3 regions of the Neorhizobium fuzhouense genome follow, and region 3 is predicted to be linked to each of the others. Evidence: predicted binding sites of a transcription regulator. Region 3 holds the regulator's gene; each other region holds the start of a gene.
The links. The regulator PhoB, encoded in region 3, activates phosphate uptake and scavenging genes when phosphate is short. The targets are predictions, from matches to a motif close to TGTCATNNANCTGTCAT.

Region 1 (7,659 bases), on a different contig from region 3:
ACGTCGGTCGCGTGCTCGAAATGCCCTATGGCCAGGTCGACAAGATCTGCAAGCTCGTGCCCAACAATCCGGCCAATCCGACGCCGCTGTCGAAGGCGATCGAGGAGGAGCCGAAGCTGCAGGAGGAGGCAGACCGCGAGCCGGTCGTTGCCCGTCTTCTCGATATCGCCCAGAAGATCGAGGGGCTCTACCGCCACGCTTCCACCCACGCCGCCGGTATCGTGATCGGTGACCGTCCGCTGTCGAAACTGGTGCCGATGTACCGCGATCCGCGCTCGGACATGCCGGTCACGCAGTTCAACATGAAATGGGTCGAGCAGGCCGGCCTCGTGAAATTCGACTTTCTCGGCCTCAAAACGCTGACGGTGTTGAAGACGGCGGTGGATTTCGTTGCCAAGCGCAACATCCATGTCGATCTCGCCACCATCCCGCTCGACGACCAGAAGACCTACGAGATGCTGTCGCGCGGCGAAACCATCGGCGTGTTCCAGGTGGAAAGTGTCGGCATGCGCAAGGCGCTGCTCGGCATGAAGCCGGACTGCATCGAGGACATCATTGCGCTGGTCGCGCTCTATCGGCCCGGCCCGATGGAAAACATTCCGACCTACAACGCCCGCAAGCACGGCGAGGAAGAGATCGAATCGGTTCATCCGACGATCGATTATCTCCTGAAGGAAACGCAGGGCGTCATCGTCTACCAGGAACAGGTGATGCAGATCGCCCAGGTCCTGTCCGGCTATTCGCTTGGCGAAGCCGATCTTCTGCGCCGCGCCATGGGCAAGAAGATCAAGGCGGAGATGGACCAGCAGAGCGAGCGCTTCATCGATGGCGCCGTCAAGAACGGCGTGTCGAAGCCGCAGGCGAAGAACATTTTCGAGCTTCTGGCAAAATTCGCCAATTACGGCTTCAACAAGTCGCACGCCGCCGCTTACGCCATCGTCTCCTACCAGACGGCCTATATGAAGGCGCATTATCCGGTCGAGTTTCTCGCCGCATCGATGACCTACGATATGGCGAACACCGAAAAGCTCAACGATTTCCGTCAGGATGCGGCGCGTCTCGGCATCAAGGTCGTGCCGCCCTCCATCCAGACCTCGTTTCGCATGTTCGAGACGGGCGACAATTGCATCTTCTACTCGCTGAACGCCATCAAGGGGGTCGGCGAATCGGCGGTCGAGCACATCGTGGCCGTGCGCGGCGACAAACCCTTCGAGAGCATCGAGGATTTCTGCCTGCGCATCGATCCGAAGCAGGTGAACCGCCGCGTGCTGGAAAGCCTCATCTATGCCGGCGCCTTCGACTGCTTTGGCCGCGACCGCGCCGAACTGATCGGCGGCATGGAGCGCATCATGGGCTATGCGCAGCGGGCGGCTGAAAACAAGACCAGCGGCCAGTCCGACATGTTCGGCTCGGGCGGCGGCAGCGCTTCGCCGGAACGGTTGAGCCTGCCCGCCTTCAATCCGTGGCTGCCGTCTGAAAAGCTGATGCGCGAATACCAGGTGCTCGGCTTCTACCTCTCGGCGCATCCGCTCGACAGCTACAAGGACGTGCTCGCCAAGATGCGGGTACAGAACTTTGCCGAGTTTTCCGCCGCCGTCAAAGCCGGTGCCAATGCCGGGCGCCTTGCCGGCACCGTCACCGGCAAGCAGGAGCGCAAGACCCGCACCGGCAACAAGATGGGCATCGTCACCTTCTCCGATGCCACCGGCCAGTTCGAAGCGGTGCTGTTTTCCGAGGCGCTTGCCCAGTACCGCGACCTCCTGGAGCCCGGCAAATCGCTGGTGATCACCGTACAGGCCGACGAGCGGCCGGAAGGCATCGGCCTTCGCATCCAGACGGCGCAGTCGCTTGAGGAAAAGTCGGTGCAGATGCAGAAGGCGCTTCGGGTCTATGTGCGCGATTCCGGCCCGCTCAAAACCGTCGCGCGCCATCTCAATGCCCGTGGCGACGGGCTTGTCTCCTTCGTCGTCATCAAGGAAGACGGGCGGCGCGAGATCGAGGTGGAACTGACGGAGAAATACCGCATCTCGCCGGAAATTGCCGCCGCCCTGCGCGCCGCCCCCGGCGTGCTGGATGTCGAACTGGTCTGATCGGCGCGGCTCGGCGCGGTGCCGGGCATGCCGATATCCGGCTGTGTATCAGGCCCTGGGGCCGCGATGGGTGAGGGTGATGAAATCCGTGCCGGCTGTCGTCTCGATGCCGTTGCCGGTATCGGTGATCGTCAGCGACGTGCCGGTCGACATCGTGGTGCTGATTTTCATCCGCACATCTTCGGGAATGCTGATCCGGTCGAGCACGGCGCTCAAGGCACCCGGTCCCTCAGGCGCCGCTTGCGTGATGGCAAGCCGCTTGCGGTCGGCGTCGGAGAGATCGTTTTGCAGCGAAAGACCGCGCCACTCCGCATCGCCCTTGTCGCGGTCGATGCCGATGACGCTCAGAAAATGCGTACCGAGCGCCCGCTCGGGATCCTTGAAGGCCACCGGTTCGGAGAGAATGTCCTGAAAACCCTGGCGCACCAGGATCTGCCCGGCGGGCGGTGGGGTGCGGCCGGCCGAGGCATAGAGGGCGGCGAGAAGATCGGGGGTCAGCTGCGGCCCCTTGAGCGGCAGCGCCTTCCAGCGCTTGAAACCGGCAAGCGCACTGCGCGTCGCACTCCCCATGATGCCATCGGCGGTGCCGGCATCAAAGCCGAGTTCGCTCAGCATGTCCTGTACGTCGCGCACTGTGTCCTTGGCGTCGCGCCGGGTAATCAGAATGCGCAAAGGGGCCGGTTCGCTCGCGGCGGCAGCCTGCGGGGGATTGCCCGCTTGCGGTGGCGTCACGGTCTTCTCCGGAGCGCCTGATACGGGGACCGGCGCGGGCGGCATGTTCATCGCCACCTGAACCTCGCCCGCACCGCCATGGGCGGCGGACGAACGCAGGGACACGTCCGACAGCAGTTCGTCGGGCGGTGCTTCCGCGAGCGGCGAAAACAGCGCGGCATGGCGCACCGGCTGCGGCGCAACGGCGCTGTCGCTGATGATCACATGTACGCCGCGGGTTGTCATGCGGTACAGCTGCCTTGCAAATTCCGCCGGCATCCGCACGCAGCCATGCGAAGCGGGATAGCGCGGCACGCTGTTTGATTCGTGCAGCGCAATGCCCGACCAGGTCAGCCGCTGCATCCACGGCATCGGCGCTGCCGAATAGATATTGGATTCGTGGTACTTGCGCTTCTCGAGCACGGAAAAGATGCCCGTCGGCGTGTCATGGCCCGGCTTGCCGGTAGAAACATTCGAACGCGCCACGATCCGGTCGCCGTCATAGACCGTCAGCTGCTGGCTGTCGGTCGACACGATGATCTGCAGGGTGCGGGCTTCCTCGGCCGCCGTGGTCGGAAGGGCTGTCCCCGACACCAGCACAAGCGCCAGCGTGGCAGATCTCAACATGGCAAACCTCATAACGCAGTAAACAGGCAGCCAGCCTATGCAGACAAGTTTAACGAAGTTTTAGGACGCCCTCCGAGCGCCGCGCCGGATTGTGGGGCAGGTATCACGTTCCGGTGATGGAACACGCCGTCACCGTTTTGGCCGTATCACCCCAAAGGTATAACCCGTCTCGACGGCGGTCTTGCCAAATTTATGGCGCAGCTTGTCCATGGCCGCTTCCGCCGCCGCCCGTCGGCCGGCCTGCTCGTCAACGAGATCCGGCGGATCGGCGCGCGCCGGGTCTGTGAGGTCGCTGACGCCGATGCCGATCAGGCGGAACTTGGCGCCATCGGTTTCCTTCTCCAGCAGGCTGAGGCCGGTGCGAAAGATCCGGTCGGCGAGCTGAGTCGGGTCTTCCAGCCGCCGGTTGCGGGTGCGGCTCTTGAAGTCGGCCGTCTTCAGCTTCAGCACCACGGTGTGGCCGGCGATTTCCTGATGCTTCAGCCGGCCCGAAACCTTTTCCGACAGCCGGCGCAGGATCGGCACCAGATCCTCGAAGCGCGAAATATCCTCGAAGAAGGTGGTTTCGGCAGAGACGCTTTTTGCGGCCTCATTGGCATGCACCGTGCGCTCGTCAATGCCGCGCGACAGCCGCGACAGCCGCTGGCCCATCGCTCCATAGCGGCGCATCAGGTCGGCCTCCTGCATCACCTGCAACTGGCCGATGGTGCGGATGCCGTCGGCCTCGAGCGTTGCGGCAAGCGCGCGGCCCACACCCCAGATGGTGGTGACCGGGCGCGGGGCGAGAAAGGCCACGGCCTCTTCCTGGCCGATCACCGAAAAGCCGCGGGGCTTCTGCAAGTCGGACGCGACCTTGGCGAGGAACTTGCAATAGGAGAGCCCGACCGAGAGCGTGATGCCGATCTCCTTCTCCACCCGCCTTGCCAGCCGGGCAAGAATCTTTGCCGGCGGATCGTGATGCAGGCGCTCGGTGCCGGAAAGATCGAGAAAGGCCTCGTCGATGGAAATCGGCTGCACCAGTGGCGTCAGCTCCTCGAACAGCCGGCGCACCTCGCGGCCCACCTTGACGTATTTTTCCATATTGGGCGGAATTACCACTGCATCGGGACAGGCCTCCAGCGCCTTGAACATCGGCATGGCCGAACGCACGCCGCTGATGCGGGCGATATAGCAGGCGGTGGAGACGACGCCGCGCTTGCCGCCGCCGATGATCACCGGTTTGTCCGCAAGCTCCGGATTGTCGCGCTTTTCGACGGAGGCATAGAAGGCATCGCAGTCGATATGGGCAAGCGTCAGGTCGTAGAGTTCCGGATGATAGACGAGACGCGGGCTGCCGCAGGCGCGGCAACGCCGGTTGCCGACCGGCTGGCCGGTCAGGCAGTCGCGGCAGAAGCCTGGATCATGGGACGCAGCAGTCGTCATCGCAAGGAACAAATGTTGAACATCCGCACCATAACGCTGAAAAGGTGGCCGCACAAGCGACCGCAGCCGGCGCCGCGAGGCCTGCCTGTGGATGGCCGCACAGCCCCCTCGCTGGCGGCTTCCGGCAAAGGCAGTGTGCATCAGCAGATGGCCATTTGCATCCCCGCCTGCACTTTTTACGCGTTTAGGCCGCATCCGTTACATAACTGTCATCCCGACTTTCTAGGAAGGAGCGGACACAAGTTTGTGAGAGGGACACCACAATGCGCCAACTGTTTCTAGCTCTGACATCTGCGACCATGCTTGCCGGTGCAGCCAGCGCCGCAACGGTCTATCCGCTTGACCGCGCCACCGTGCTGGTCGGTTCGCCGTTCGATTTCAAGGTCGAGTTTTCCAAGGTCGTGAAGCCGGAAGACGTCAAGGTCACCGTCAACGGCGAAGCCTACGAGACCGTCTTCGGCAAGGCAGCGAATTTCGTTGCCGAGGAGAATGGCAAGGAAGACAAGGTTCTGGGCTCCGCTCTCATCCTGCGCGACCTGACCATCGCCAAGGCCGGTACCTACAAGGTTGACGTTTCGGCCGGCGACGAGAAGAAGACGGTCAGCTGGGATGTGTATGGCACCGCTGCCGCCCCGAAGGCCAAGAACATCATCTTCCTGCTCGGTGACGGTCTGTCGGTTGCCCATCGCACCGCTGCCCGCATCATGTCGAAGGGCATGACCGAGGGCAAGGCCAACGGTCGTCTGGCCATGGATGACGTTCCCCCGGTCGCCTTCATCGGCACGTCCTCGACGCATGCCATTGCAACCGACAGCGCCAATACGATGTCGGCCTACATGACCGGCCACAAGTCGCGCGTCAACGCGCTTGGCGTGTATGCCGACCGCACGCCGGCTTCGCTGGACGACCCGAAGGTCGAAACCATTGCGGAAGCGCTGCGCCGCACCACGAAGAAGTCGATCGGCATCGTGTCGACGGCCGAAGTCGAGGATGCGACGCCGGCTGCCCTCGTCTCCCATACCCGCTCGCGCAATGACAAGGCCGAGATCGTCGGCATGCTGTATGGCGTGAAGCCCGATGTCCTGCTCGGCGGCGGCTCTGCCTACTTCCTCGCCAAGGACGTGCCCGGCTCCAAGCGCAAGGACGACAAGGACTACATCGCCTTGTTCAAGGAGGCCGGCTACGGCCTGGCGATCAACAAGACCGAACTGGCTGCCGCGTCCGGTTCGAACCAGGACAAGCTGCTTGGCCTTTTCCATACCGGCAACATGGATGTGACGCTCGACCGCGAGTTCCTGAAGAAGGGCACCGTCGACAAGTTCCCCGACCAGCCCGGCCTGGTCGACATGACCAAGGCTGCCCTCGACAAGCTGTCGAAGAACCCGGACGGCTTCTTCCTGATGGTGGAAGGTGCATCGATCGACAAGATGAGCCATCCGCTGGACTGGGACCGCGCGGTTGTCGATACGATCGAGTTCGACAAGGCGATCGGCGTTGCCCGCGCATTTGCCGAGAAGAACCCCGATACGCTGATCGTCGTCACCGGTGACCATACGCATGGCGTCTCGATCATCGGCACCGTCGATGACGACAAGCCGGGCACCGAAATGCGCGAAAAGGTCGGCACCTATGACGCCGCCGGCTTCCCCAACTACGAAGACAAGAACGGCGACGGCTATCCGGACAAGATCGACGTTTCGCGTCGCCTGTTCATCGCCGCCAACAACGGCCCGGACCATTACGAAACCTTCCGTCCGAAGCTCGACGGTCCGTTCGTTCCGGCCATCAAGAATGAAAAGGGCGAATACATCGCCAACGAAGCTTACAAGGATGTTCCCGGCGCCGTCTTTGTGCAGGGCAATATCCCCAAGGATGGCGACAGCGGCGTTCATGCCGTCGACGATGTCGTGCTGCAGGCCGCCGGCCCGGGCGCCGAAGGCTTCCGTGGCTACATGGAGCAGAGCGATGTCTACCGCGTACTGGCCGATGCCTTTGCCCTCGGTGCCGTGAAGAAGTAAAATCTAAAGGCCTTCAGGAACGGGACAGGCGGCATCTGCCGCCTGTCCCTGTCGCTTTTAAAAGAGGTGCGGTCATGAATCAGACAGTGAGAGGCGGGCTGAAGCGCCGGCAGGTGCTCGGGGCAATGGCTGCATTGCCCTGTCTTGCATCGCCGTTGAGCGCGAGGGCCGAGGAACGGCTGGGGTTCGGCGAACTCTACAAGAGCTTCGGCGTGCTCGGGCTGTCCTTTTCCGACAAGGTCAATCGCCTCAAGGGACAGGACGTGTCCATCACCGGCTTCATGGCCCCGCCACTGAAGGCGGAGGCCGCCTTTTTCGTGCTGAGCGAAATTCCGATGTCGCTCTGCCCGTTCTGCTCCTCCGATGCGGACTGGCCGGACAATATTCTGGTTGTCTATCTGGCGCGCAAGCAGACCTTCGTGCAGTTCAACGCGCCGATCCTGGTCGAGGGCGTCCTGGACCTGGGCTCCTGGTCGGATCCTGAAACCGGCTTCGTCAGCCAGATCCGCCTGCGCAATGCCTCATTCAAGACGGTCTAGGTGATGCTTTCCCTTGATATCAATGGACTGGAGATGCGGTATCCGGGACTTGCAGCGCCCGTCCTTGCGATAGACCGGCTGCAGGTTCCGGCCGGCACGCGCCTGTGCATCACCGGGGCGTCCGGCTCGGGAAAAAGCACGTTCGTCAACGCCATGACCGGGCTCGAGCGCATCCGCCACGGATCCGTCTCCTGGAACGGAACAGACCTGACCCGCCTGTCTGCGGGCGGACGCGACGCCTTCCGGGCCCGC
Region 2 (7,659 bases), on a different contig from region 3:
GCCTGCTTGGCGCTGGTGAAGATCGGCTTCATCACAAAGCCGGAGCGCCAGACGAAGCGGTTCAGCTGGTCGAGATAGTGGTCGAAATCGGCGATCGGACGCGAGGCAACGCCGGTTTCGGCGGCAGCCTTGGCAACCGCCGGCGCGATGCGCAGGATGAGTCGCGGATCGAACGGCGAGGGGATCAGGTAGTTCGGACCGAAGACCGGCGTTTCGTCGGCATAGGCGCGCGCGGCCACGTCGGAGATTTCCTCGCGGGCGAGGCCTGCAATCGCCTTCACCGCCGCCATCTTCATTTCTTCGTTGATCGTGGTTGCGCCGCAATCAAGCGCACCGCGGAAGATATAGGGGAAGCAGAGGACGTTGTTGACCTGGTTTGGGAAATCCGAACGGCCGGTGCAGATCATCGCATCGGGACGGGCGGCACGCGCCAGTTCCGGCATGATTTCCGGCGTCGGGTTGGCAAGCGCCATGATCAGCGGCTTTTCCGCCATCTGTTCCAGAAGTTCCGGCTTCAGCACGCCGGCGGCCGACAGGCCGAGGAAGACGTCCGCACCGGCAATCGATTCGGCAAGCACGCGCTTGTCGCTCTTCTGGGCGTAGATTTCCTTCCACGGATCCATCAGCACGTTGCGACCGTCATAGACGAGCCCTTCGATATCGTGGACCCAGATGTTTTCGCGCCGAGCGCCGAGCGAAACGAGAAGGTTGAGACAGGCAAGCGCTGCCGCACCGGCGCCGGAGGTGACGATCTTGACGTCTGCAATCGGCTTGCCGGCGAGTTCGAGACCGTTGAGGATGGCCGCCGCCACGATGATGGCCGTGCCGTGCTGGTCGTCGTGGAAGACCGGAATGTTCATCTTCTCGCGCAACTGGCGCTCGACCTCGAAACATTCCGGCGCCTTGATGTCTTCAAGGTTGATGCCGCCAAAGGTCGGCTCCAGCGCCGAGATGGTGGACACCATGGCCTCCACCGTATCGGCGGCCACTTCGATGTCGAACACGTCGATGGCGGCAAATTTCTTGAAGAGGACGGCCTTGCCTTCCATCACCGGCTTGGAAGCGAGCGGCCCGATATTGCCAAGGCCAAGCACGGCCGTGCCGTTCGACACGACGCCGACGAGGTTGGCGCGCGCGGTATACTCGGCTGCCATGTCGGGATTGTCACGAATGGCAAGGCAGGGGGCGGCCACCCCCGGCGAATAGGCAAGCGCCAGGTCGCGCTGGTTGCCAAGCGGCTTGGTGGCGACGATTTCCAGCTTGCCGGGACGCGGATAGCGGTGGAAAAACAGTGCCTGCTCATCCAGGTCCGCCTTTGCGGTGTCCTTGTCCACAGGTGTATTGCCCTGCTGCTCCATCGCCATTCTCCTATCAGTCTTTTGTCTTGGTCTGTCTCTTACATCAAACGACGCCGGGGAACAGTAGTGAAATATTGGGGAGGATGACACAAGCCTGTGTCTCTGTTGCCGCATCTACCCGCTTGCTGGAGCGACAAGGTGCCCCGAGCGCCTTGGCTGTCATGTTCCTGAAATACGAGTCTGGTTTGGACAGAGGAGGGCGGTGAGACAAAAAGGTGATCGACATGGCAGAGATACTGGAAACCAGACACTTCAGGACCTTGTTCATTTCCGATATCCACCTGGGTTCCAAGGCAGCCAAGACCGATTTCCTTCTGGACTTCCTGCGCTATCATGAAGCCGACACGATCGTTCTCGTGGGCGATGTGGTGGATGGCTGGCGGCTGAAGCGCAGCTGGTACTGGCCGCAGGGCTGCAATGACGTGGTGCAGAAACTGCTGCGCAAGGCGCGCAAGGGCACCCGCATCGTCTATATTCCAGGCAATCACGACGAATTCCTGCGCGCCTTTCCCGGCGTTCACTTCGGCGGCATCGAAGTGGCCGACCGCATGGTCCACGAGGCGGCCGACGGTCGCAAATACCTCGTGCTGCATGGCGACGAATTCGATGTGGTCGTGCGCAATATCCGCCTGCTCGCCTATCTCGGCGACTGGGCCTATGACGCGGCCATTGCCATCAATGTCGTGCTGGCCGCGGTGCGCCGGCGCCTCAATCTGCCCTACTGGTCGTTTTCCGCCTGGGCAAAACTGCAGGTCAAACAGGCGGTCAATTTCATCGGCGAATTCCAGAAGGTCGTGGCCGAGGAAGCCCGCCGCAACAATGTCGATGGCGTGATCTGCGGCCATATCCATCACGCCGTGATGGAGGACATCGACGGCATCCGCTACATCAACACCGGCGACTGGGTGGAAAGCTGCACGGCGGTCGTCGAACACAGGGACGGCACGTTCGAGCTGATTTCCTGGCAGCATTCCGGACAGAAGGCGGAAGCGCCGGTTCTGCTGTCGCCCCCCGTTCCGGCAAAGGGTGACATGCAGGCGGCCTGAAGCGTGATGGCGACAAGGCTGGTGCGTCTTTGAAGGCGCGGGCGCTGCAAGCCTGTAGCGCCTCTTGCCCGTGCATGGTAAAGCGATCAAATAACTGACGATTCCCCGATCGCCGCACCCGCCGTCCGCATGGGAGCCCCCGTGGCCCAGGCTGTTTCACCGATTGCCATTCCGCGCCTGTTTCCCGTTCGCTGTGCGCTGGCCTATGGCGCGGCGCTCGGCGTCAATGGCATTCTCCTGCCGTTTTTTCCGGTCTGGCTGAAATCGCTGGCGCTCACCGACTGGCAGATCGGCCTTATCCTGTCGCTGCCGATCGTGCTGCGGGTGCTGTCGGCGCCGGTGGCCGGCTTTCTGGCCGATCGGCTGTCGGAACGCGTCCGCATCCTCCTCTTCTCCGCCATCCTCTCCATCACCACGGCGCTTCTGCTGATGGTGGTCGACGGGTTCTGGATGGTGCTCCTGGTGTTTGGTCTGCAGGGGGCAGCCTTTGCGCCGTTTACGCCGATCCTGGAAAGCATCACGGTGATGGGCGTGCGCCGCTGGGGTTATCGCTATGGCACGATCAGGGTCTGGGGCTCGATAGGCTTTGTGGTGACGACGCTTCTGGCCGGCTGGGCCGTGCAGCGTTTCTCGGCGTCCATAGTGCCGCTCAGTGCCGCCATCGCCTTTTCGCTGACACTCGGCGCGGCCCTCATCGTGCCGCGGCTCGGCCGTGCGGTTGCCTCTCCGGCGAAAGCGGATCCGGACAAAGGGCAGGGTGCCGCACGCCAGCGGGCGCTTCCCGTCGAGCCGGACCTCAACCTTCTGATGATCGGCTGCACGCTGGTCCAATCCACCCACGGCATGTATTACGCGTTTTCCGGCATCCATTGGCAGCAGCTTGGATTTTCCGGCTCGCAGATCGGCGTCTTGTGGTCGGCGGGCGTGGTGGCGGAAATCCTGTTCTTCTTCCTCTCGGGCCTGATTGCCCGCAAAATCTCGCCGATTGCGCTGATGACCTTCGGCTCGGTGGTGGCGGTGCTGCGCTGGCTTCTTTTCGTTCAGCCGCTCGGCTTTGCCGCCGCCACGCTCTTGCAGTGCAGCCATGCCTTCAGCTTCGCTTTCCTGCATTTCGGCATGCAGCAGAAGATCGTCGAGAGCGTGCATGAAAGCCGGGAATCGACGGTGCAGGGGACCTATTTCTTCTATAACGGCGTGTTTCTTGCCGCCTCGACCTTCCTCTCCGGCCTGATATACCGGGCTCTCGGCCAGAACAGCTACTATCTCATGGCGCTTGTGGCAGCCGGTGGCCTGGTGCTGACGCTGCGGGCTGCCAGACGCGCACCGTCAGCTGCCGTGGCGAAGAAATCCTGCTGATGAGCGCGGGGGACCTAAACGCCCGACAGGATCGCGCCGGCACGCGCCTGTCTTGCTCTCTGCGAGCCTTGCCCGGCATGCGGAAACGACCTGTGGCTTTGAGGTTACGGCCCGGCCTTTTTGCCGTTCGGCGGCATGGCAATTCCCGTGGGCGCGGCTATATTGCGGCTCTTAACCGCGGGATCAACCGTGCGTTCGAGCAGTAACAGATGCCCATGAAGCCGAAGCCCGTCGACGACCGGTCCGCCACAATCGAAAAAGATGACACTGCTGGCGAGGGGCAACGCTATCTCCTGTCGGGGGACTGGCGCAATCGCGGCATTGCCGGGGTCCTGAAAGATCTTTCGGCGCTGGAGCAGGAAACCGCGGGCGGGCGGCTGGAGATCGATGTCTCGGCGATCGAGCAGGTGGATACCTCCGGTGGCTGGCTCATCCGGCGGCTGATCAATGCGCGCCGGGCCCACGGCGCCGATGCCGTCGTGGTGGGCGCAAGCGAGCAGTTGAAGGAACTGCTCGACGTCATGCCGCAGGAAACGCCGGCGCCGCCTGCCAAGACCGCCGCCAATGCCTCCCTGTTCGAACGCGTGTTTACGCCGCCCGGTCGTGCCGTGGTGGAGCTGTGGCAGGATGCGGTGGCCGCAATGAACATCCTGGGCTCTGCCGTTGGCGGTGCGCAGCTGAAGCTTGGCCGCGGCACCGGCATCTCGCCGGCCTCCGTCGTCACCCATATCGACCGGATGGGCGTGCGCGCCGTGCCGATCATCATGCTGATGTCCTTCCTGATCGGCGCCATCATTGCCCAGCAGGGCGCCTTCCAGCTGCGTTATTTCGGCGCCGAACTGTTCGTCGTCGATCTCGTCGGCATCCTGCAGCTGCGCGAAATCGGCGTCTTGTTGACCGCCATCATGATTGCCGGCCGCTCCGGCAGCGCCATCACCGCCGAGATCGGTTCGATGAAGATGCGCGAGGAAATCGACGCGCTCACCGTCATCGGTCTCAATCCGGTCGGCGTCCTGGTCTTCCCGCGACTGGTGGCGCTGACCATCGCGCTGCCGCTTCTAACCATCGTCGCGAATTTTTCCGCGCTCTTCGGCGCAGCAATCGTGGTATGGCTGTATTCGGGCATCACATTCGAGACGTTTCTCGGCCGCCTGCACGAGGCTGTCGAATATTCGTCCGTCGCGTCCGGCATGATCAAGGCGCCGTTCATGGCGCTTGCCATCGGCATCGTGTCGGCCGTCGAGGGGATGAAAGTGGGCGGCAGCGCCGAATCGCTCGGCGCCCATGTCACGGCTGCCGTGGTGAAGTCCATCTTCGTGGTCATCCTGATGGATGCGATTTTTGCAATCTTCTACTCCGCAATCGATTTTTAGGATGGGTATGGCCGTTCAGGACACTGTGATTGATGAGATCGAGCATCCGGAGCCCGGGAGCGTCATCCTGTCCGTGCGCGACCTCACGGTGGCATTCGGGTCAAAGACCGTGCTCGAAAACCTCGATCTCGATATCTATCGCGGCGAAATTCTGGGCTTTGTGGGCGCATCGGGGACCGGCAAGTCCGTGCTGATGCGCACAGTTCTGCGGCTTTTGCCGCACCGGTCCGGTTCGATCAAAATCCTCGGCGTCGATTACGAGAAAGCCGACGACCGTCAGCGCATGGCGCTCGACATGCAGCTGGGCGTTCTCTTCCAGCAGGGCGCGCTGTTTTCCTCGCTGACGGTGAAGGAGAACATCCAGCTGCCGATGCGCGAATATCTCGACCTGCCGCAGGCGCTGATGGATGAACTCGCCTATCTGAAGATCGAGATGGTGGGGCTTGCCGCCGATGCGGCGGACAAATACCCGTCCGAGCTCTCCGGCGGCATGATCAAGCGGGCCGCCCTTGCGCGCGCGCTGGCGCTGGATCCGGCGCTGGTCTTTCTCGATGAACCGACATCCGGCCTCGATCCGATCGGGGCCGCCGAATTCGACATGCTGATTGCAAAGCTGCGTGATACGCTGGGCCTTACCGTCTACATGGTCACCCACGACCTCGACAGCCTGTTTTCCGTCTGCGACCGCATCGCGGTGCTTGGCCAGAAGCGGGTTCTTGTCGAGGGAACGCTGGATGACATGCTGGCCTGCGACGATGCGTGGGTCCAGTCCTATTTTCGCGGAAAGCGGGCCCGGTCCATCGTCACCGACGACGGCGCAACCGGCACAGTGCCAGGAAAGTCTTAAGCCATGGAAACAAGAGCCAATTACGCCATCGTCGGTTTTTTCACCCTGCTGGTCGTGGCTGCCGCCTTCGGTTTCGTCTACTGGATGGCACAGTATGGCCGCAGCGGGCCGACGGCTGAAGTGGCCATCCGCATTCCGGGCTCGGCAAACGGGCTTTCGGTGGGCTCGGCCGTGCGCTTCAACGGTATTCCGATCGGCTCCGTGCGCAGCCTGACGATCGATCCGGAAGATCCGCGCTACTCGATCGCCTTCACCGAGGTGCAAACATCCGCGCCGATCTACCCCTCGACCAAGGCCGTGCTGGAAGTGCAGGGCCTGACGGGTGCTGCCTATATCGAAATGTCGGGCGGGCGCACGGACGAGGAAAATCTTCTGAAGACGGCGGAAGAGACCGGCCGACCGGCCGTCCTGATTGCCGACCAGTCGAGCGTGACCAATCTTCTCGCCACCGCCGACAAGATCCTGCAGCGGGCCGATGACGCGATCGGCCAGATCCAGGGCTTCGTGACCGATGCGCGCGGACCGCTCACCCGCACCATCGAGCATGCGGAAGCCTTTACCGGCGCGCTCAGCGCCAATTCCGACGCGATCGACGATTTCCTGCGCAGCCTGTCGACGCTGTCCGTCACCTTCAATCGCGTATCGGAGCGTGTCGATTCGACGCTCGAGGCGGTTGACGGTCTGGTGCGGGCGGTGGACGCGCAGAAGATCAACAACGTCATCACCAATGCCGAAAAGGTGACCGGCGACATCGCCCAGTCCACCGGCCAGATCGGTCCGATCATGGAGCAGGTGAAGGAAGCCGCCGGCGGCTTCAACCAGGCAAGCGTCGAAGCGCAATCGGTGCTGAGGCGCGCCGACGCGCTTCTCGCCGCCGTCGATTCCTCGCAGATCGGCGCTGCCGTCAACAATATCACCGCCGCCTCCGCCGATGCGCGCGGCGCGATCTCGTCAGCCCGTCAGGTGGTCGATAACGTCTCGGCGCGCCGCGACGAAATCAACAATGCCATCCGGGACTTCACGGAAATGGCGCAGAAACTGAATCAGGCCTCGACCCGAGTCGACACCATTCTGGTGAAGGTCGATACCATGGTGAGCGGTGAGGATTCCAAGGGACTGTTTGCGGAAGCTGAAAAGACGCTGCAATCGATCCGCGCCACCGCCGACAATCTCAACGCCCGCATCGGCCCGATTGCCGACAATCTTACCCGCTTCTCCGGTACCGGCCTGCGCGACGTGCAGACGCTGGTGGGCGACACCCGCCGCGCCGTGGACAACCTCAACCAGACCATCACCAATTTCGACCAGAATCCGCAGCGGCTGATTTTCGGGGGCGACACGGTGAAGGAATATGACGGCCGTACGCGGCGCTGACGGGAGCGAGTAAAACCCAATGATGGAAACAACCATGTTCAAGCGCCCCGTGAAAGCCAAAACCTTTCTCACCCTTCCCTTGATGGCGCTCCTTCTCGCAGGCTGCGGCAGCAAGGCGAACAATGACACGTTCGACCTGTCGCTGACGCCGATGGCCGATGCGCCCACGGCCCGCAACAAGCAGATCCTCGTGCCCGAACCGACGGCGCTGAAGTCACTCGACAGCGAACAGGTGGTGGTGCGCGTCTCGCCCTCGGAGATCCAGTATCTGGCGGATTCGCAGTGGGGTGACCGCCTGCCGCGCA
Region 3 (7,659 bases):
CCAACCAGATCGGCGCCAAGGTGGTGGTCGACAATGTGTTTGCCACCCCGCTCTTCCAGAAGCCGCTGGAACTGGGTGCGCATATCGTCGTCTACTCCGCGACGAAGCATATCGACGGCCAGGGTCGCTGCCTCGGCGGCGTGATCCTCTCCGACAAGCAGTGGATCGACGAGAACCTGCACGACTATTTCCGCCACACCGGCCCGGCCATGTCGCCGTTCAATGCCTGGACGCTGCTGAAGGGGCTGGAGACGCTGCCGCTTCGCGTGCGCCAGCAGACGGAAAGTGCGGCCCGCATCGCCGATTTCCTGGCCGGTGAGCAGAAGGTGGCAAAGGTCATCTATCCCGGCCGCAAGGACCATCCGCAGGCCGACATCATCGCCAAGCAGATGACCGGCGGCTCGACGCTGATCTGCATCGAGCTGAAGGGTGGCAAGGAAGCCGCCTTTGCCGTGCAGGACGCGCTGGAGGTCATCAAGATTTCCAACAATCTCGGCGATTCCAAGAGCCTGATCACCCATCCGGCGACGACGACGCACAAGAACCTCACCGACGAGGCCCGCGCCGAGCTTGGCATTTCCGGCGGCACGCTGCGCCTCTCCTGCGGCATCGAAGACACCGACGACCTGATGGACGATCTGACGCGGGCGCTTGCGACCGTCTCCGCCTGAAAATCCCTGAGACATCTGCAAAGCACGCAGTTGAACGCGGTTAATTGACAGTTCGTGACTGTCCCGATGGGCGCATTTCTTGACCTTGCGCCCATCCTGTACGATATCCCTCTGTGTACAGAGTAAAGGTATCGCGCATGTACCGGGCCCGGACGAAGGATATCGAAGTCGAGGTGGAACCCTATTATCTGGAGGAGCAATCCGATCCGGACGACAGCCGCTATGTCTGGGGCTACCGCATCGTCATCGCCAATCACTCGGATCTCACCGTCCGCCTCATTCACCGCTACTGGCACATTACCGACCAGAACGGCCTTGTGGACGAAGTGGAGGGACCGGGCGTCGTCGGCGAGCAGCCGCGGCTGAAGCCGGGCGATACCTATGAATATTCGTCGGGCTGCCCGCTCGATACGCCATCAGGCCTGATGTTCGGCCATTACCAGATGGAAACCGACGAAGGCGAGATCTTTACCGTCGACATCCCCGCCTTCTCGCTGGATAGCCCGGGGCTTGCGCGGGTTCTGAACTGACGTCCCGCGCAAGGTTTGATCAGGCCGGCTCGAATTCCGACGGATCGTAGCGGTAGGTTGTCGAGCAGAATTCGCAGGTGACCGCGATTTCGCCCTCTTCGATGCTGGCGGTGATTTCCTCGGCGGTAAAGCCGGCCAGCACGCCCTTGATCTTGTCGCGCGAGCAGCTGCACCGGTCGAGAACCGCCTGCGGTTCGAAAATGCGCACGCCGCGCTCATGGAAGAGGCGAAACAGCAACCGCTCGATCCCGACCAGCGGATCCGTCAGTTCGTCGGTATCCACCGTCTGCACCAGCGTGCTGGCTTCCGTCCAGGCATCGTCGGAGACATGGTCGAGCTCGCGCTCATCCCCGTCACCGCCATGCAGGTCCTGCTGCCGCATGCGCTCGGGCGCCTGCGGCAGAAACTGCGCCAGCACGCCGCCGGCGCGCCAGTTGTGGCGCGGCTTTCCCGCTTCATCCCGGTCGATCAGTTCGGCCACGCCGAGGCGCACCTTGGTCGGGATCTGTTCCGACTGGCGGAAATAGACGCCGGCGATTTCCTCAAGCGAGGAGCCATCGAGCGGCACGATGCCCTGATACGGGGTCATGCCATGGCCCTGGTCGATGGTGAAGGCGAGAAACCCCTCGCCCAGAAGCTCCGGCGGCGAAACGCGCCCGGCCTTGACCGCAGCCGCAAGCGCCTCCTCGTCGAAACGGGCATAGGCGCGCATGCTTTCCGGGCTCGAAAAATCCGCCACCAGCAGGTCGACCGGACCGTTCCCCTTGGTCTGAACGGTGAACCGCCCTTCGAACTTCAGGGAGGTGCCGATCAGCGCCGTCAGAACGATGGCTTCGGCCAGCAGGCGCGCAACCGGCGCCGGATAGTCGTGACGACCCAGAATGGTATTCAAAAGCGGCCCGAGCTGCACGGCACGGCCGCGCACATCCAGTCCCTCGACCTGGAACGGGATGACGCGGTCATCGCCCGCCAGATCAAGTTCACTCAGGTCCACTACAGCTTCTGCCATGACTTACTCCTTCACGCCGGAGCACCCATTTCGCACAAAAGGCGGCCGAGCGGAACCGCTGACCGGGCAAAGAGGCCGACGATATGTCTTGAAACGCCCGAACCGGCAGGGTTAAGGGCGCAATTGGAAAGCCGACAGATGGGGTGGCCCGGCCGCTAAATCAAGCCGGGCGCCCAACACGCCTAGACGGCGCCAAAGCACCAGGCCAGGATCGACTTCTGCGCATGCAGGCGGTTTTCCGCCTCGTCGAAGACCACCGACTGCGGGCCGTCGATCACCTCGTCGGTGACTTCCTCGCCGCGATGGGCCGGCAGGCAGTGCATGAACAGCGCATCGGCACCCGCCCGCTGCATCAGCTGGCTGTTGACCTGGAAGGGCTGGAAGACATTGTGGCCGCGCGCCTTGTGCTCCTGGTTCATCGAGACCCAGGTATCGGTGACGACCATGTCGACGCCTTCGACGGCCCGCTCGGCATCATGGAACAGCTTGACGTCGCCGCCATTGTTGCGCGCCCAGTTGAGATATTTGTCGGAGGGCTCCGACCCGAGCGGCACGGCCATGTTCATGCGGTAGCCGAAGCGGGCAGCGCCCTCGACGAAGGAATGCAGCACGTTGTTGCCGTCGCCGGTCCAGGCAAAGGTCTTTCCCGCCACCGGTCCACGATGCTCCTCGAAGGTAAGGAGGTCCGCCATGATCTGGCAGGGATGCGTCTCGTCGGTCAGGCCGTTGATGACGGGCACTGTCGCATGTTCGGCAAGCTCCAGCAGGCGCTTGTGATCGGTGGTGCGGATCATGATGGCATCGACATAGCGCGACAGGACCTTGGCCGTGTCGCCAATAGTTTCGGCGCGGCCGAGCTGCATTTCGGTGCCGGAGAGAAACAGCGTCTCGCCGCCGAGCTGGCGCATGCCGACATCGAAGGATACGCGGGTGCGCGTCGACGGCTTTTCGAAGATCATCGCCAGCATCTTGCCGGCGAGCGGCTTGTCCGCCGTGCCGGCCTTGGTGGCCTGCTTGCGGGTGCGGGCGTCGTCGAGAATGCTGCGCAGTTCCCCGGACGAAACCGCCGAGAGATCGAGAAAATGCTTAGGTGATGCCATGGTCCAATCCATCGGGGCGCCGTCCGGCGGCCCTTGCGTTACGAAAGAGCCCGTCAGGCCGTTTTCTTCAACTGTTCGCGGCTGAGCTTTTCGGCAGCCCGTTCGATGCGCGCCAGACCCTCGCGGGCCTCATCCGCCGTGACCACCAGAGGCGGCAGCAGGCGGATGACGTTATCCCCGGCGGGAACGCCGAGCAGATGCTCCTCCCGCATGGCAAGCGCCAGATCGCCGGCCGGCACGCGCGCCTTGATGCCGAGCATCAGGCCTTCGCCGCGGATCTCCTCGATCACATCGGGAAAACGGTCTTTTAGCGAAGCAAGGCCCTGACGGAAGACGAGCGCCACGTCACGCACGTTTTCCAGAAAGCCATCAGCAAGCACGACGTCAAGCACGGCATTGCCGACGGCCATGGCGAGCGGATTGCCGCCATAGGTCGTGCCGTGGATGCCGGGCTTCATGCCGGACGCTGCCTCGGCGGTTGCAAGGCAGGCCCCGAAAGGAAAGCCGCCGCCGATGCCCTTGGCAACGGCCATGATATCGGGCGCGATGCCGGTTGCCTCATAGGCGAAGAATTTTCCGGTACGGCCAACGCCGGACTGCACTTCATCGAACATCAGGAGAATGCCGCGGTCATCGCAGATCTGGCGCAGCTCGCGCAGGAATTCCTTGGCGACGACGCGGATACCGCCCTCGCCCTGGATCGGCTCGATCAGCAGGGCTGCGGTGTTTTCCGTGATGGCGGCCTTCAGCGCCTCGAGATCGCCGAAGGGAACCTGGTCAAAGCCTTGCGCCTTCGGGCCGAAGCCCTCCATGTATTTTTCCTGGCCGCCGGCGGCGATCGTCGCGATCGTGCGGCCATGGAAGGCGCCTTCGAAGGTGATGATGTGGAATTTTTCCGGGTGACCCTTGGAAAAATGGTAGCGGCGGGCGGTCTTGATGGCGCATTCCAGCGCTTCCGCGCCCGAATTGGTGAAGAACACCTTATCGGCAAAGGTCGCCTCGACCAGACGACGGGCCAGCCGCTCCTGATCGGGGATCTCGTAGAGGTTGGACAGGTGCCAGACCTTTTCGGCCTGATCCTTCAGGGCCTGGACCAGATGCGGGTTGGAATGGCCGCAGGAGGTGACGGCGACGCCCGCACCGAAATCGAGATATCGCTCGCCCGTTTCCGTCACGAGCCAGACCCCCTCGCCACGCGTAAAACGCAGCGGGGCCCGTGCAAAGGTGTCGAAAAGCGCGGCTTCAGCCATGGCGACATCACTCCTTGGGCAATCATCCGTCCAAGCGCCCGCGGGCTGCCCGAACGCAAACCAGAAATCAAAAATGCCGCCTTGAGCGGCGGCAGGCGCACTATCTGCATTTCAGGATCAACTGTCAACAAATCGCTTGAATTCCGGGGGATTTCCGCTGCGTGAGGCTGGCTTGCGCCAGGCTTTCGCGCTGTGACAAAAAAGACTCGCCTTAAAAGCAAGTTGGGGAAAACCCGGAAATCGATTCGCGGCGATTCCACCGACTCTTGTCAGCGAGTCCCCGGGCCGATAGGTTAAAGATCAATTACTAGACTGCATGCGGCGGAACTAGTCACCAAACGTATAGATATGGTATGTCCGGCAGGAAATCCTCCCGCCGGAGGGTGAACGATTCTGTCTCGCACAGATGCTCTAAGGCGGAGAGACAGCATGAACTGGACGGACGAGCGCGTCGAGAGACTAAAGCGGCTTTGGGCCGAAGGCCTGAGCGCAAGCCAGATCGCCACACAGCTGGGCGGCGTCAGCCGCAACGCCGTGATCGGCAAGGTGCATCGCCTCAACCTGCCGGGCCGCGCAAAGGCCGGCGGCACGCAGGCAACGGCGCGCACCGCGCCCGCCAAGCGCACCACGTCGGCGCCGCGCGCACCAAACTTTGCCGCCCGCACCCCGGCCGGCGCCCCCACCCGCACCGTTACCCGTCCGCTCGGCGCCACGCTGGTGACGGAAGAGGTCGAGGCCGAAGCCGCCGAACCGGCAGAATTCAAGGCACCGAGCAATGTCGTCGTGCCGATGTCGCGCAAGCTGTCGCTGACGGATCTCACCGAGCGCACCTGCAAGTGGCCGATGGGCGACCCGCTGAAGGACGATTTCCACTTCTGCGGTTCGGAATCTGCCGATACCTCGCCCTATTGCAAGTATCACGCGCGGCTTGCCTACCAGCCGGTGAACGAGCGTCGCAAGGCCGCCAACATCTCGGCCGCTGCCCGCGCCTGATCCTTAAGGGATCGTCAGCCGATGCGAACGAAAAACGGGCCCCGCGCCCGTTTTTTTTGCGCGCTCGGCAGTGACCGGTGACTGGGGACAAGACAAACGCCCGGCAGCAGGGCCACCGGGCGTTGAACGTTTTGGGTCTGGCAAAACCGGCGTGCGGGGACCGCCTCAGGCTTCCATCGAATAGCCGGCGCCGCGCACGGTGCGGATCACATCCTGCATGTTGGAAAAGTTGAGCGCCTTGCGCAGGCGCCCGACATGCACGTCGACGGTGCGCTCGTCCACGTAGATATCGTGACCCCAGACGCCATCGAGAAGCTGCGAGCGCGAATAGACGCGGCCGGGCGATGTCATCAGGAATTCCAGCAGGCGAAACTCGGTGGGCCCAAGCCGCACTTCGCGGCTCTTGCGGTGAACGCGATGCGTTTCGCGGTCGAGTTCGATATCGCCGCAGCGCAGCACGCTCGACAGAACCTCCGGCCGGGCGCGGCGCAGCATGGCTTTCACACGCGCCATCAGTTCCGGCGTCGAGAAGGGCTTTACCACATAGTCGTCGGCACCGGTCGCCAGACCGCGCACACGCTCGCTTTCCTCGCCGCGTGCCGTCAGCATGATGATCGGCAGGCGTTCGGTATCCGGACGCATGCGCAGGCGCCGGCAAAGCTCGATGCCGGAGACGCCCGGCAGCATCCAGTCGAGGATCAAGAGATCCGGCAACCGCTCCTGCAGGCGGATTTCCGCCTCGTCGCCGCGCAGGATGGTCTCGACCTCGTAGCCTTCGGCCTCGAGATTATAGCGCAGGAGGACGCTGAGAGCTTCCTCGTCCTCCACAACCGCAATTTTGGGCAGCATGGTTCAGGCACTCCGTCAGTATGGCCTTACTCGGCCACGGCACCAAGCGTGTTGGACGTATCATCCTTGGGGCGCTCGCCTTCCGGCTGGGCACCGGTTGCAATGTAATAGATCGTCTCGGCGATGTTGGTGGCATGGTCGCCGATGCGCTCGATGTTCTTGGCGCAGAACAGGAGATGCGTGCACGACGTGATGTTGCGCGGGTCTTCCATCATGTAGGTCAGCAGCTCGCGGAACAGCGAGGTGTACATGGCATCGATTTCCTCGTCGCGCTGGCGGATGGCTTCCGCCTTCTGCACCGAGCGGCTGGAGAACACATCGAGCACTTCCTTCAGCTGCACGAGCGCCAGCTCGGACAGATGCTCGAGGCCACGGGCAAGCTTGCGCGGAACGCCGGTGCCCTGCACGGCAATGACGCGCTTGGCGGTGTTCTTGCCCAGATCGCCGACGCGCTCGAGATCGGCTGCAATGCGCAGCGTGCCGATGATTTCGCGCAGATCCGCCGCCATCGGCTGGCGCTTGGCAATCGTCACGATCGCCTTTTCCTGGATCTCGCGCTCGGCGTGATCGAGGATCACGTCGTCGGAGATGACCTTCTGGGCAAGCGCGCCATCGGAATTGACGAGCGCGCGCACGGCATCGCCGCACATCTGCTCGGCAAGGCCGCCCATTTCGGAAATGCGGCGGTTGAGGTATTTCAGGTCTTCGTCATAGGCCGAAAGGATGTGCGAAGGCATTTTGGCGTCCTCGGATAGGGGTGTCAGCACAAGGCGGCAGGCAGGGATCGGCGGCGGCAATCAGCCGAAGCGACCCATGATGTAGTCCTGCGTGCGCTGATCATCCGGGTTGGTGAACATCTTGTCGGTGTCGTTCTCCTCGACCAGCTGGCCGAGGTGGAACATGGCGGTGCGCTGCGAGACGCGGGCCGCCTGCTGCATCGAGTGGGTCACGATGACGATGGTGTAATTGCTGCGCAGCTCGTGGATCAGCTCTTCCACTTTCGCGGTCGCGATCGGATCGAGCGCCGAGCAGGGCTCGTCCATCAGGATGACTTCCGGCGACACGGCAATGGCGCGGGCAATGCACAGGCGCTGCTGCTGGCCGCCCGAGAGGCCGGTGCCGGATTCGTGCAGGCGGTCCTTTGCTTCGTTCCAGAGACCGGCGCGCTGCAGGCTTGCCTCGACGATCTGATCCATGTCCGCCTTGTTGCGGGCAAGACCGTGGATACGCGGACCGTAGGCGATGTTTTCGTAGATC

Region 1: the regulator PhoB is predicted to act here: its motif matches at 5,047-5,063, upstream of ACEXP3_RS00285 (alkaline phosphatase).
Region 2: the regulator PhoB is predicted to act here: its motif matches at 1,516-1,532, upstream of ACEXP3_RS14710 (UDP-2,3-diacylglucosamine diphosphatase).

What each region holds. Positions count from the first base shown of each region.
Region 1 covers NZ_JBHFFP010000001.1:51,655-59,313, reverse strand. Annotated here, with positions in the region: gene dnaE (DNA polymerase III subunit alpha) at 1-2,090, shown strand, start outside; gene ACEXP3_RS00295 (L,D-transpeptidase family protein) at 2,139-3,428, opposite strand; gene ACEXP3_RS00290 (DNA polymerase IV) at 3,558-4,850, opposite strand; gene ACEXP3_RS00285 (alkaline phosphatase) at 5,114-6,868, shown strand; gene ACEXP3_RS00280 (hypothetical protein) at 6,943-7,407, shown strand; gene ACEXP3_RS00275 (ABC transporter ATP-binding protein) at 7,411-7,659, shown strand, end outside.
Region 2 covers NZ_JBHFFP010000007.1:222,239-229,897, forward strand. Annotated here, with positions in the region: gene ACEXP3_RS14705 (NADP-dependent malic enzyme) at 1-1,358, opposite strand, end outside; gene ACEXP3_RS14710 (UDP-2,3-diacylglucosamine diphosphatase) at 1,583-2,404, shown strand; gene ACEXP3_RS14715 (MFS transporter) at 2,546-3,760, shown strand; gene ACEXP3_RS14720 (ABC transporter permease) at 3,976-5,133, shown strand; gene ACEXP3_RS14725 (ABC transporter ATP-binding protein) at 5,141-5,980, shown strand; gene ACEXP3_RS14730 (MlaD family protein) at 5,984-7,354, shown strand; gene ACEXP3_RS14735 (ABC-type transport auxiliary lipoprotein family protein) at 7,389-7,659, shown strand, end outside.
Region 3 covers NZ_JBHFFP010000006.1:4,449-12,107, forward strand. Annotated here, with positions in the region: gene ACEXP3_RS12165 (O-succinylhomoserine sulfhydrylase) at 1-671, shown strand, start outside; gene apaG (Co2+/Mg2+ efflux facilitator ApaG/CorD) at 809-1,201, shown strand; gene ACEXP3_RS12175 (Hsp33 family molecular chaperone) at 1,221-2,210, opposite strand; gene argF (ornithine carbamoyltransferase) at 2,393-3,310, opposite strand; gene ACEXP3_RS12185 (aspartate aminotransferase family protein) at 3,364-4,560, opposite strand; gene ACEXP3_RS12190 (GcrA family cell cycle regulator) at 4,990-5,553, shown strand; gene phoB (phosphate regulon transcriptional regulator PhoB) at 5,719-6,402, opposite strand; gene phoU (phosphate signaling complex protein PhoU) at 6,429-7,139, opposite strand; gene pstB (phosphate ABC transporter ATP-binding protein PstB) at 7,200-7,659, opposite strand, start outside.